Regions from separate parts of the Mesorhizobium sp. ES1-3 genome, predicted to be linked through region 2. Evidence: riboswitches for the same ligand, from Rfam matches in the RefSeq annotation. Region 2 holds a riboswitch; the other holds the start of a gene.

Region 1 (5,430 bases), on a different contig from region 2:
CGGCCGCGGGCCTCGGCAGCGAGCTCGACGTGATCGCGGCCGTCTTCATCGGCGGCGCCTCCGCGATGGGCGGCGTCGGCCAGGTCATCGGCGCGGTGGTCGGCGGCTTCATCATGGGCGTGATGAACAACGGCATGTCGATCATGGGCGTCAATGTCGACTGGCAGCAGGTGGTCAAGGGACTGGTCCTGCTCGGGGCCGTCATCTTCGACGTCTACAACAAGAACAAGGCTTAAGGGCTGGGGGCGAGGACTAGGAGGCATACGGGTTCTAGATCGCGAAGCTGCCGGCGGCCCGTCGGCACCAAGAAGTCCGGGGAAGGACCAGGCTCGCGAACGCAATCCGGACGAAGCGTTTCAACCGTGGCGCGTTTCCGCGCCGCGCCGGTCAGGGTTTGCCCATTGGCAGCCGGATACAGATAAATGAGAGAGGACTGATCATGCTGATCTCGCAGATTCTCGACGACGCCGAGACGATCCGTGTCGTTGCCCGCAGCGGCGGGAAGACCCGGATCATCAACGGCGCGCGGAGCGTCTATTCGCTGGCGATGGAGGCCGCCCGCACCGGCGTCGGCCTGGCCGCCCTGATTGAACGCAAGGGACTTGGCGAGACGATCGATCTGGACGCCGCCTATAAGAGGGGGCGCCTTCTGTCGCCGATCAATCACCCCGACCCGGCGCATCTGCATCTGACCGGCACGGGGCTGACGCATCTCGGGTCGGCCGCGACGCGCGATTCCATGCACAAGAAGCTCAGCACCGACGGGGAGGAGCAACTCACCGATTCCATGAAGATGTTCCGCATGGGGCTGGAAGGCGGCAAGCCTGCGAAAGGCCAGGTCGGCGTGCAGCCAGAATGGTTCTACAAGGGCAACGGTACCATGGCGGTCGCGCCTGGCGCGGCGCTCATGTCACCGGCCTTTGCCAAGGATGCCGGCGAAGAACCGGAGGTCGCCGGGATCTATGTCATTGGCGATGACGGCGCGCCGTTCCGTGTCGGCTTCACGCTGTCGAACGAGTTCTCGGACCATGTGACGGAGCGCGTGAACTATCTGTTCCTGGCCCACTCCAAGCTGCGCAACGCCTCGTTCGGGCCGGAGATCCTGATCGGCGACCTGCCTTCGGACATCCGCGGCACGTCGCGGATCCTGCGTGACGGCAAGACATTGTGGGAGAAGCCGTTCCTGTCGGGCGAAGCGAACATGTCGCACACCATCGCCAATCTCGAGCACCACCACTTCAAATATTCGGCGTTCCGCCAGCCGGGCGACGTACATGTGCATATGTTCGGCACCGCGACGCTGTCCTTCGCCGACGGCATCAATACCGAGGCCGGCGACGTGTTCGAGATCGAGGCAGGGGATTTTGGTCTGCCGCTGCGCAACCCGCTGGAAATCGAAAAGCCGGTGAAGGTGGCGGTGAAGGCGCTGTGACGCGCCAGACATCAGGACGTCATAGATGGTCCTATGACAGGCTTTGACATATGGTCTTGAGGTATTTGCCAGGCGCCGTACGAAGCCTTGGCTTCGTGCTCTTGCTCGCGCACGCGTCGTCCGTGGCTTATGGAGCCGCGCAGTGCAGTCCCAAATCCTATGGCGAAGCACTCGGGCTTATGAAGAACCGGCTTCTGACGTCCGGTTACTCAAGTCCTCAGGTCGAATTTCTGATGCAAAACGCTGACCAGCGAATGTCCACGCTTGGCGGTGCGAAACTGAACGAGGCGGCCAAGCCATGCGGGATAGACTCAGCCCGAGCCCATGTCCTCGGCTGCCTGGACAAAGTCCTGTTCCCCTTGGAAGGATCAAAGGCTTCGCTTGACGCTGCAAGGCAGAAACGCATCTGGGGTAAAACGCAACTCGCACGGCGCGAACTGCTGTTCATCGGCAGCTTCAATGCGTGTCTCGGCACTGCGAGAAAGCGCATGTTTCACGGCTAGAATAGTCAAACGTCAAACGGATGCTGAACTCGTCGGCTGGAGAGGTCGGCTAAAGCTCTGCATGGCCTCATGGCGTCAGGATCAGCGCGCGGCGCGGAAATGCTTGGACAGCTTCAGGCCTTGCGCCTGGTAGTTGGAGCCCAGGTCGGTTCCGTAGAGCGCCTGCGGCCGCTTCAGCATGTGCTCGTAGACCAGCCGGCCGACGATCTGGCCATGATCGAGGATGAACGGCACTTCGTGGCTGCGCACTTCGAGCACCGCCCGACTGCCGGTGCCGCCGGCCGCCGAATGGCCGAACCCCGGATCGAAAAAACCGGCATAGTGGACACGGAACTCGCCGACCAGCGGATCGAAGGGCGTCATCTCGGCGGCGTAGAGCGGCGGCACATGCACCGCCTCCTGGCTGACGAGGATGTAGAACTCGTCGGGATCGAGCACCAGTTCGCCGGCGCCGCTCTTGTGGATCGGCTCCCAGAAGTCGACGACATCCTGGGCGGCACGCTTGTCGACATCGATGAGGCCAGTGTGGTGCTTGCCGCGATAGCCGACCAGCCCATCCTTGTCGCCGTTGAGATCGATCGACAGCGCGATGCCGCCGCCCGAAATGTTCGGCGGCTCGGTGGCGACCAGCATCTCGGCGCGGTGCAATTCATGCAGTTCGGCTTCCGAAAGCAGCGCGTTGCCGGTTCGAAAACGGATTTGAGACAGGCGCGAACCGGTGCGCGCAATGATCGGGAAGGTGCGCGGGCTGACTTCGAGATAGAGCGGACCCTGATAGCCAGCGGCGATCTTGTCGAACTCATGGCCCCGGTCGGTCATGACGCGGGTGAAGATGTCGAGCCGACCAGTCGAGCTCTTCGGATTGGCCGAGGCCGAAATGCCAGCCGGCAGGGCCAGGCTCTCGAGCAGCGGCACAATATAGACGCAGCCGGTTTCGAGAACCGCGCCTTCGGTCAGACTGATCTCGTGCAGCTGCAGCCGATCGAGCTTTTCCGAGACCTTGTGGTTGGGACCGGGCAGGAACGAGGCCCGCACCCGCCAGGCCTTTTCACCCAATCTGAGATCAAGACTGGCCGGCTGGATCTGATCGGCATCGAGCGCACGCGGCGACTTCAGCGCGCCGGACTGGAACAGCGCCGAAATGTCCTGATCGGGAAGAATGCCTGTCTGCCGCAAAGTCTGGCTCCTGGGCCTTTGATACAAACCTCTTAATGAAGCCGGCAATTGACGCAAGCGTGGCGCGGGTCTAAAGGGTCGTTATCCCGTGGTGATTTGGCCGGTCGGCTTGCAGCCACGTTAAACAAGTCGCTAAAGGACCGTCGGGCCGCAAGGCCGTATGGACCGGTTGCGACTTTTTCGCGGCCGGTTTTTTTGTGTTTGGATAGGACGATGACGAGCAAGACGCGCAATTGGAAGCCTCAAACCGCACTCGTGCATGGCGGAACCCTGCGTTCCCAATTCGGCGAAACCTCCGAGGCGATGTACCTGACCCAAGGCTATGTCTACAAGACCGCCGAGGCGGCGGAAGCCCGCTTCAAGGGCGAAGAGCCTGGCTTCATCTATTCGCGTTACGCCAACCCGACCGTCGACATGTTCGAAAAGCGCATGTGCGCTCTCGAAGGCGCCGAGGACGCGCGCGCCACGGCGTCGGGCATGGCTGCGGTGACGGCGGCCCTTCTGTGCAGCGTCAAGGCCGGCGACCATATCGTGGCGGCGCGCGCGCTGTTCGGTTCCTGCCGCTGGGTGGTCGAGACGCTGGCGCCGCGCTATGGCATCGAGGCGACTTTGGTCGACGGCACCGATATCGCCAACTGGGAAAAGGCGGTCAGGCCGAACACCAAGCTGTTCTTCCTGGAAAGCCCCACCAACCCGACGCTGGAAGTCGTCGACATCGCCGCCGTCGCTTCGCTTGCCAATTCGATCGGCGCGAGGCTTGTCGTCGACAATGTCTTCGCCACGCCGCTACAGCAAAAGCCGTTGCAGCTTGGTGCGCACATCGTCGTCTACTCGGCCACCAAGCACATCGACGGCCAGGGTCGCTGCCTGGGCGGCGTCATCCTTTCGGACAAGAAGTGGATCGACGAAAATCTGCACGACTACTTCCGCCACACCGGCCCCAGCCTGTCGCCGTTCAATGCCTGGACCTTGCTGAAGGGTCTCGAGACGCTGCCGCTGCGCGTGCGCCAGCAGACGGAAAGTGCCGGCAGGATCGCCGACTTCCTGGCCGAGCAGCCGCAGATCGCCCGCGTCATCTATCCGGGCCGCGCCGACCACCCGCAGGCCGCCATCGTCAAGAAGCAGATGTCGGGCGGCTCGACGCTGATCTGCCTTGACGTCAAGGGCGGCAAGCCGGCGGCCTTCGCCCTGCAGAACGCCCTCGACATCGTGCTGATCTCGAACAATCTCGGCGATGCCAAGAGCCTGATCACCCATCCGGCGACGACGACGCACAAGAACCTGAGCGACGAGGCCCGCGCCGAACTTGGCATCGGGCCTGGCACGCTCAGGCTGTCTGTCGGCCTGGAGGACGCCGACGACCTGCTGGAAGACATCGCGCAGGCGCTGAAGGCGGCCAAATAGGCTGTTCAGGAGCGTCGTCCGCGGCGATCAGGCGCGCGACGGCGTCTCCTCCAGTTCGGCTGCCTTGGTGCGGATGGTCATGGCGTTGCCGCGCCAGTCGACGGCGCCGCCGAGCCAGCCGCGCGCCCAGATGAACGGGAGCATCACGTCGCGCGCGAGCATCGCCGCGACCATGCGCGGCGACAGGTGCCAGCCCTTGGACAAGGCCAGCGCGCACTCCGGAAGGTAGAAGGCCGCCAAGACGGCAATCGCGGTTGCCCAGAGGCTGACGCCCGCGCTCGCCGCCGCAACCAGCGCAAGCGCCAGAGGCACCGCCGCGCCAGTCAGGATTTCGGGCGCGAAGAACAGCGGGAACGTGACGCGGCGCAGGCGCGCCCAGCGGGCCTGGCGCGACCAGATCTCGCCAAGCGTGCGCTGGCCGAGCGGCTGCTCGAAGGGCGCCGCAACGAGATTGACGCGCAGGCCGAGGCCGTTGACCAGCTTGGTCGCGGCGGCGTCCTCGGCGATCTCGGCGGCCAGCGCGCGAATGCCGCCATTTGCGTCCAGCATCGGCTTGTTCCACAGCATGCTCTTGCCCTGGGCAAAGCCGAGGCCGAGCGCCTCGCCGGCATACTGCCAGCGGGCCTGCAATGTGTTGAGGAAGGCGCATTCTACATCGGCCCAGAAACCCACTGGTCGCGAGCCGATCGGCGTCGAGCAGACAAGGCCGGTGTCGGGCCGCCATGCCGCCATCATGTGCTCGACATAGTCCCTCGGCATCAAGACGTTGGAATCGGCAAGGATGACCCAGTCATGGCGCGCCGCTTCCCAGCCCTTGACGCAATTGTTGAGCTTTGGATTGGCGCTGACACGGTCGTCACCGATCAGCAGCCGGGCCGGCACCTCGGGAAACCGGGCAATCGCCCTGTTTATCAG
Region 2 (5,430 bases):
ATTCCGACAGCCGTTCCAGCGCTTCCGGATCGGTGCCCGGCACCGGCGTGAAAATGCACCAGCGATTGTCGAACAGATCGGCGAAGCCGGCGTCCGGGCCGGATTTTTCGGTGCCCGCCAGCGGATGGCCGGGAATGAAATGCACGCCATCAGGCACATGCGGCTGCATCTGCGCGATGACCGAGGCCTTGGTCGAACCGACATCGGTGAGGATCGCCCCTTTTTTCAGCGCCGGCGCGATTTCCTGCGCCACCGCGCCGGACGAACCGACCGGCACCGAGACGATGATCAGATCGGCATCACGCACCGCTTCCCTGGCATCCGTGGTGTAGAAATCGCCGAGGCCCAGTTCCTCGGCTCGCTTGAGTGTGGCCGCGCTGCGGGTCGAGATGGCGACATGGCGAGCCAAACCCTCGCGGCGGATGACGCGGGCGAGCGACGAGCCGATCAGGCCAATGCCGACCAGCGCGATCTTTTCGAACATCGGTGATGTCATGGCTTCTAGCTTTTCAGAAATGTCGTGAGCGCGGCGACAACGCCGCGATTGGCCTCTTCGGTGCCGACGGTCATGCGCAGCGCGTTGGGAAAGCCGTAGCCTGAAACGCGCCGCAGAATATAGCCGCGCGCGGTCAAATACTCATCAGCAGCCGCTGCGGAATGCTTTTGGTCGTCGGGAAAATGGATGAGCAGGAAATTGCCGACGCTGGGTGTCACGCGCAGCCCGAGCCCGGTCATCTCCTGGCTCAGCCAGGTGAGCCAGGTCTCGTTATGCGCCACGCTGCGCTCGACATGGGCGCGGTCGCGGATCGCGGCGATGCCGGCTTCGATCGCCGTCGCATTGACGTTGAAGGGACCGCGCACGCGGTTGATCGCGTCGACGATGTGCATCGGACCATACATCCAGCCGATGCGCGCGCCGCCAAGGCCGATCTTGGAGAAGGTGCGGGTCATCACCACGTTCTCGGCGCTGCCAACAAGTTCTATGCCGGCTTCATAGTCGTTGCGGCGGACATATTCGGCATAGGCCGCGTCGAGCACCAGAAGCACGTTTTTCGGCAGTCCGGCATGCAGACGACGCACCTCCTGGAATGGCACATAGGTGCCGGTCGGGTTGTTGGGATTGGCCAGGAACACGATTTTCGTGCGCGGCGTCACGGCTGCCAGCATCGCATCGATGTCGGCGCGCTCGTCGGTCTCCTTGACCACGACCGGCGTGGCGCCCGCCGACTGGATGTAGATCTTGTAGACCATGAAGGCGTGTTCGGTGAACATGGCCTCGTCGCCCGGTGCGAGATAGGTCTGCGCCAGCAGGCCGAGGATCTCGTCGGAACCGTTCGAGCAGATGATGTTCTGCGCGTTGAGGCCATGCACCTCGGCGATCGCCTCGCGCAACCGCCTGGCGGTGCCGTCGGGATAGATGTCGAGTTTGCCGGCGACTTCGCGCGCGGCCTCGATCGCCTTCGGCGAGGGCCCCAGCGGATTCTCGTTCGACGACAGCTTGTAGACCTTGGCGACACCGGCGGGCGCCGTGCTCTTGCCGGGCACGTAGGCGTCTATGTCCATGATGCCCGCGCGCGGGGTTGGACGTGCCTGATCGAGTGTCTGGTTCATATCTTGCAAAATCCGTCAAAAATGCCTCCATCCGGAAGCCGCTGCGGAAATACAAGCCGCGGCAGGCAATGTCGAGGGGCGGCAGTGGTGCCAGCGGCCGCCATTGACGGCGAGGCGGACGAGTTCTAGAAGGACGGTGACAGTTCCGTGGTGATTTGGCCGGTCGGCTTGCAGCCACGTTAAACAATTCGCTAAAGGGCCGTTTGCGTGACGTAACCGGCTTTGCGAAGGCAATGCCGGTTTTTTGTTGTCCGCGACCGGCCGGACGAACGCATCGGCGGCGCGGAGATCGGCAGCGATTTCCGCAAAAGCACGGTGCAGCAAGAGAGACGTGATGGCTGCTCTGCGTGCAGGAAAGACCAACAACGAGGCCGACCAACCGTCGAGCCCGGTGTTGCGTTTCGGGCCCGACAAGCCGCTCAAGCTCGATGCCGGCACGCTGCTGTCGCCATTCCAGATCGCCTACCAGACCTATGGCACGCTGAACGACGCCCGTTCCAATGCCATCCTCGTCTGCCATGCGCTGACTGGCGACCAGCATGTCGCCAGCACCAATCCGGTGACCGGCAAGCCGGGCTGGTGGGAAGTGCTGATCGGCCCCGGCAAGATCATCGATACCAGCCGTTTCTTCGTCATCTGCTCCAACGTCATCGGCGGCTGTCTTGGTTCCACCGGGCCGGCATCGACCAATCCCGCCACGGGAAAGCCCTATGGGCTCGACCTTCCGGTGATCACCATCCGCGACATGGTGCGTGCGCAGCACATGCTGGTCGACCATTTCGGCATCGAGAAGTTGTTCTGCGTGCTGGGCGGTTCGATGGGCGGCATGCAGGTGCTGCAATGGGCGTCGAGCTATCCCGAGCGCGTGTTCTCGGCGCTGCCGATCGCCACCGGCGCGCGCCATTCGTCACAGAACATCGCCTTCCACGAAGTCGGGCGGCAGGCCGTGATGGCCGATCCGGACTGGCATGGCGGCAAATATTTCGAGCACGGCAAGCGCCCGGAAAAGGGGCTGGCGGTGGCCCGCATGGCCGCCCACATCACCTATCTGTCGGAGGCCGCCCTGCACCGCAAATTCGGCCGCAACCTGCAGGACCGCGAAGCGCTGACCTTCGGCTTCGATGCCGATTTCCAGATCGAGAGCTATCTGCGCCACCAGGGCATGACCTTCGTCGACCGTTTCGACGCCAACTCCTACCTCTACATGACCCGGTCGATGGATTATTTCGACCTTGCCGCCGACCATGGCGGCCGGCTGGCGGACGCCTTTGCCGGCACCAAAACCCGCTTCTGCCTGGTGTCCTTCACGTCGGACTGGCTGTTTCCGACCGAAGAGAGCCGCTCGATCGTGCACGCGCTCAACGCCGCCGGCGCCTCGGTGTCCTTCGTCGAGATCGAGACCGATCGCGGCCACGACGCCTTCCTGCTGGACGAGCCGGAACTGTTTGCCGCCATCAACGGCTTCGTCGGCTCGGCCGCGCGCGCCAGGGGGCTCGGCGCATGACCCCGAAAAGTTGCAGACTTTTCAGACGGTCATGTGCCAAACAGGAGGCGAAGCCATGAGCGTCAACGGCAGCCAGCGCGTCGACCTCGAGGTCATCGCCAATCTCATCCCGCCGCAATCGCGCGTGCTCGACGTCGGCTCCGGCGACGGCTCGCTGCTCGAATTGCTGCAGGAGACCAAGCAGGTCGACGGCCGCGGGCTCGAGTTGTCGCAGCGCGGCGTCAATGAATGCGTGGCGCGCGGGCTCTCGGTCATACAGGGCGATGCCGACAAGGATCTCGAATTCTATCCCGACAAGGGTTTCGACTTCGTCGTCCTGTCGCAGACCCTGCAGGCCACCCGCAATCCCAAACTGGTGCTCGACGAACTGCTCAGGATCGGCAACCGGGCGATCGTGTCCTTCCCCAATTTCGGCCATTGGCGGGTGCGCCTGTCGCTGTTCGTCAAGGGCCGCATGCCGGTGACCAAGGACCTGCCCTATTCCTGGTACGACACGCCCAACATCCACTTCTGCACCATCCGCGACTTCGTCAATTTGTGCGAGGAACTCGGAGCGACGGTGGAGAAGGCGACCGCGCTCGACGCCAGCGGCCAGAAGATCGGCCTGTCGATGCCCTGGTGGTTCTGGAATTTCTTTGGCCAGCAGGCTGTGTTCCTGCTGAAGCGGTAGGCTTCCGCTCGGGCACGCCGCTATTTCAGGACGTCGGTGGCCTTGTGCAGATGTTCGACGCCGTCGGCGAATACCACGTCCGATCGCGAATTGGCGGTCCGCAGTGGCAGGATCGCCCGATAGGCCGGCGACTCATACCAGTCGCGCAGACGCTCCCTGTCAGGGAATTCGATGATGATGAGGTGGCCCGGCCAGTCGTTCTCCATCACCTCCAAATTGCCGCCGTGGACCAGGAAACGACCGCCGAAAGGCTCCAGCGTGGCATCGATTTTATGCAGATACTCGACGATCTGCGGCCCCATTGTAGCCTGGCGCATATGGGCAACGGCGTAGGCGGTCATGACGGTACTCCTTTTGATTTCGAGACCGGCCGGCCTGGTGAATGATCTTTTGCCCCAAGCACTCGCCAGGAAGCGACTACGCTCGAGGTAATGGAATGGACGCAGCCGCCAGAGCCTCCGCCAATCCTTGCGAGGGTGACTTGCGCGTCTTTGGCGATGGCAAAGGTGTTGCAGTTAAAACGCCAGGAGCCGGAATTCATCACGCCAGGTCGGTCGAACCACGGCTCAATGGGTGACATAACAGGTTGTTTTTTGTAGCGTCGCACCGAATCCGATGAGGGCCATCCAGGGGGAAGTCCGATCCATTCAAGCATCCTGAAGACCGAAAAGAGCTGTCGGAAAGTGCATTTTCGCGCCGGAAACGGCTGACGCGATGGAGCATTTGCCCCTCATCACGGTCATCACACCGACCCACAACCGGCGCGAAACGGTGCTGCGCGCCGTGGAAAGCGTGCTTTCTCAAAGCATGACGCGGTTTGAGCATATCGTCGTCGACGATGGCTCGACCGACGGGACGGAAGCCGCGCTTGCGCGCATCCGCGACCCTCGGCTGATCTATGTCGGCGCGAAATGGCGCGGCGCCAATGCCGCCAGGAATGCCGGCATCGAGCTGGCGAGGGCGCCCGTGGTGACTTTTCTCGATTCGGACGATCTCTTCCTGCCGCACCGGCTCGAACGGACGCTGGCATGGTTCGACGACAATCCGGCGCTCGAAGTCCTGCTCTCTTCATATGTCTCGGTGAAGGGCGGCCGTGGCACCGCCTGCGTCAACCGCGGTGCTTTCCTCAGTCCGTCAATGCTGGAGCGGGCGGTGGTTGCGCAGACGGCCTTCATCGCCGGGTCGGCGATAACGGCCAGGCGGGAGGCTTTGCTGGCCATCGGCGGCTATGACAGCGACATTCCCCGGATGCAGGACCGGGAGCTTCTGCTGCGCTTCGCGCAGCGCTTCGGCGCCCAATTATCGGAAGATATCGACTGGACGAAGCACAATTCGCAGAATTCGATTTCGGGCCGCAGGGACGGCTATGTCGAAGCCTATGCTATCCTGATGAGCAAGCACCCGCACATCGCTCGCTCTTACCCCCATGTCCCACCCTTTATGATCGCGCGGCAGATCATCGCCGATATTCTCCGGGGGCGGATACCACAGGCATTTGCGGGATACATGGCCAACCGTTCGTCTGACGCGCTTGGTTATTCATTGCCGGAACTGGTCACCGGTTATCTTTACGGCCGTCGCTGGCGGCGCGATCTCTATGACGAAGTTCGCGGGAAGTTTGGAATTCCACCGGCCTGACGGCAAG

What was found. Region 2 has a riboswitch for S-adenosylmethionine ahead of metX (homoserine O-acetyltransferase MetX). Riboswitches for the same ligand answer to the same signal wherever they lie in the genome.
Region 1: another riboswitch for S-adenosylmethionine. It lies ahead of LB536_RS15525 (O-succinylhomoserine sulfhydrylase); the one in region 2 lies ahead of metX (homoserine O-acetyltransferase MetX).

What each region holds. Positions count from the first base shown of each region.
Region 1 is NZ_JAIUGW010000010.1:7,702-13,131, forward strand. It holds gene mmsB (multiple monosaccharide ABC transporter permease) at 1-236, shown strand, start outside; gene araD1 (AraD1 family protein) at 440-1,432, shown strand; gene LB536_RS15515 (hypothetical protein) at 1,666-1,935, shown strand; gene LB536_RS15520 (2'-deoxycytidine 5'-triphosphate deaminase) at 2,017-3,111, opposite strand; SAM riboswitch at 3,190-3,267, shown strand; gene LB536_RS15525 (O-succinylhomoserine sulfhydrylase) at 3,325-4,515, shown strand; gene LB536_RS15530 (ceramide glucosyltransferase) at 4,543-5,430, opposite strand, start outside.
Region 2 is NZ_JAIUGW010000012.1:63,864-69,293, reverse strand. It holds gene LB536_RS17785 (prephenate/arogenate dehydrogenase family protein) at 1-496, opposite strand, end outside; gene hisC (histidinol-phosphate transaminase) at 502-1,611, opposite strand; SAM riboswitch at 1,749-1,826, shown strand; gene metX (homoserine O-acetyltransferase MetX) at 1,946-3,115, shown strand; gene metW (methionine biosynthesis protein MetW) at 3,171-3,785, shown strand; gene LB536_RS17765 (DUF1330 domain-containing protein) at 3,806-4,126, opposite strand; gene LB536_RS17760 (glycosyltransferase family 2 protein) at 4,500-5,423, shown strand.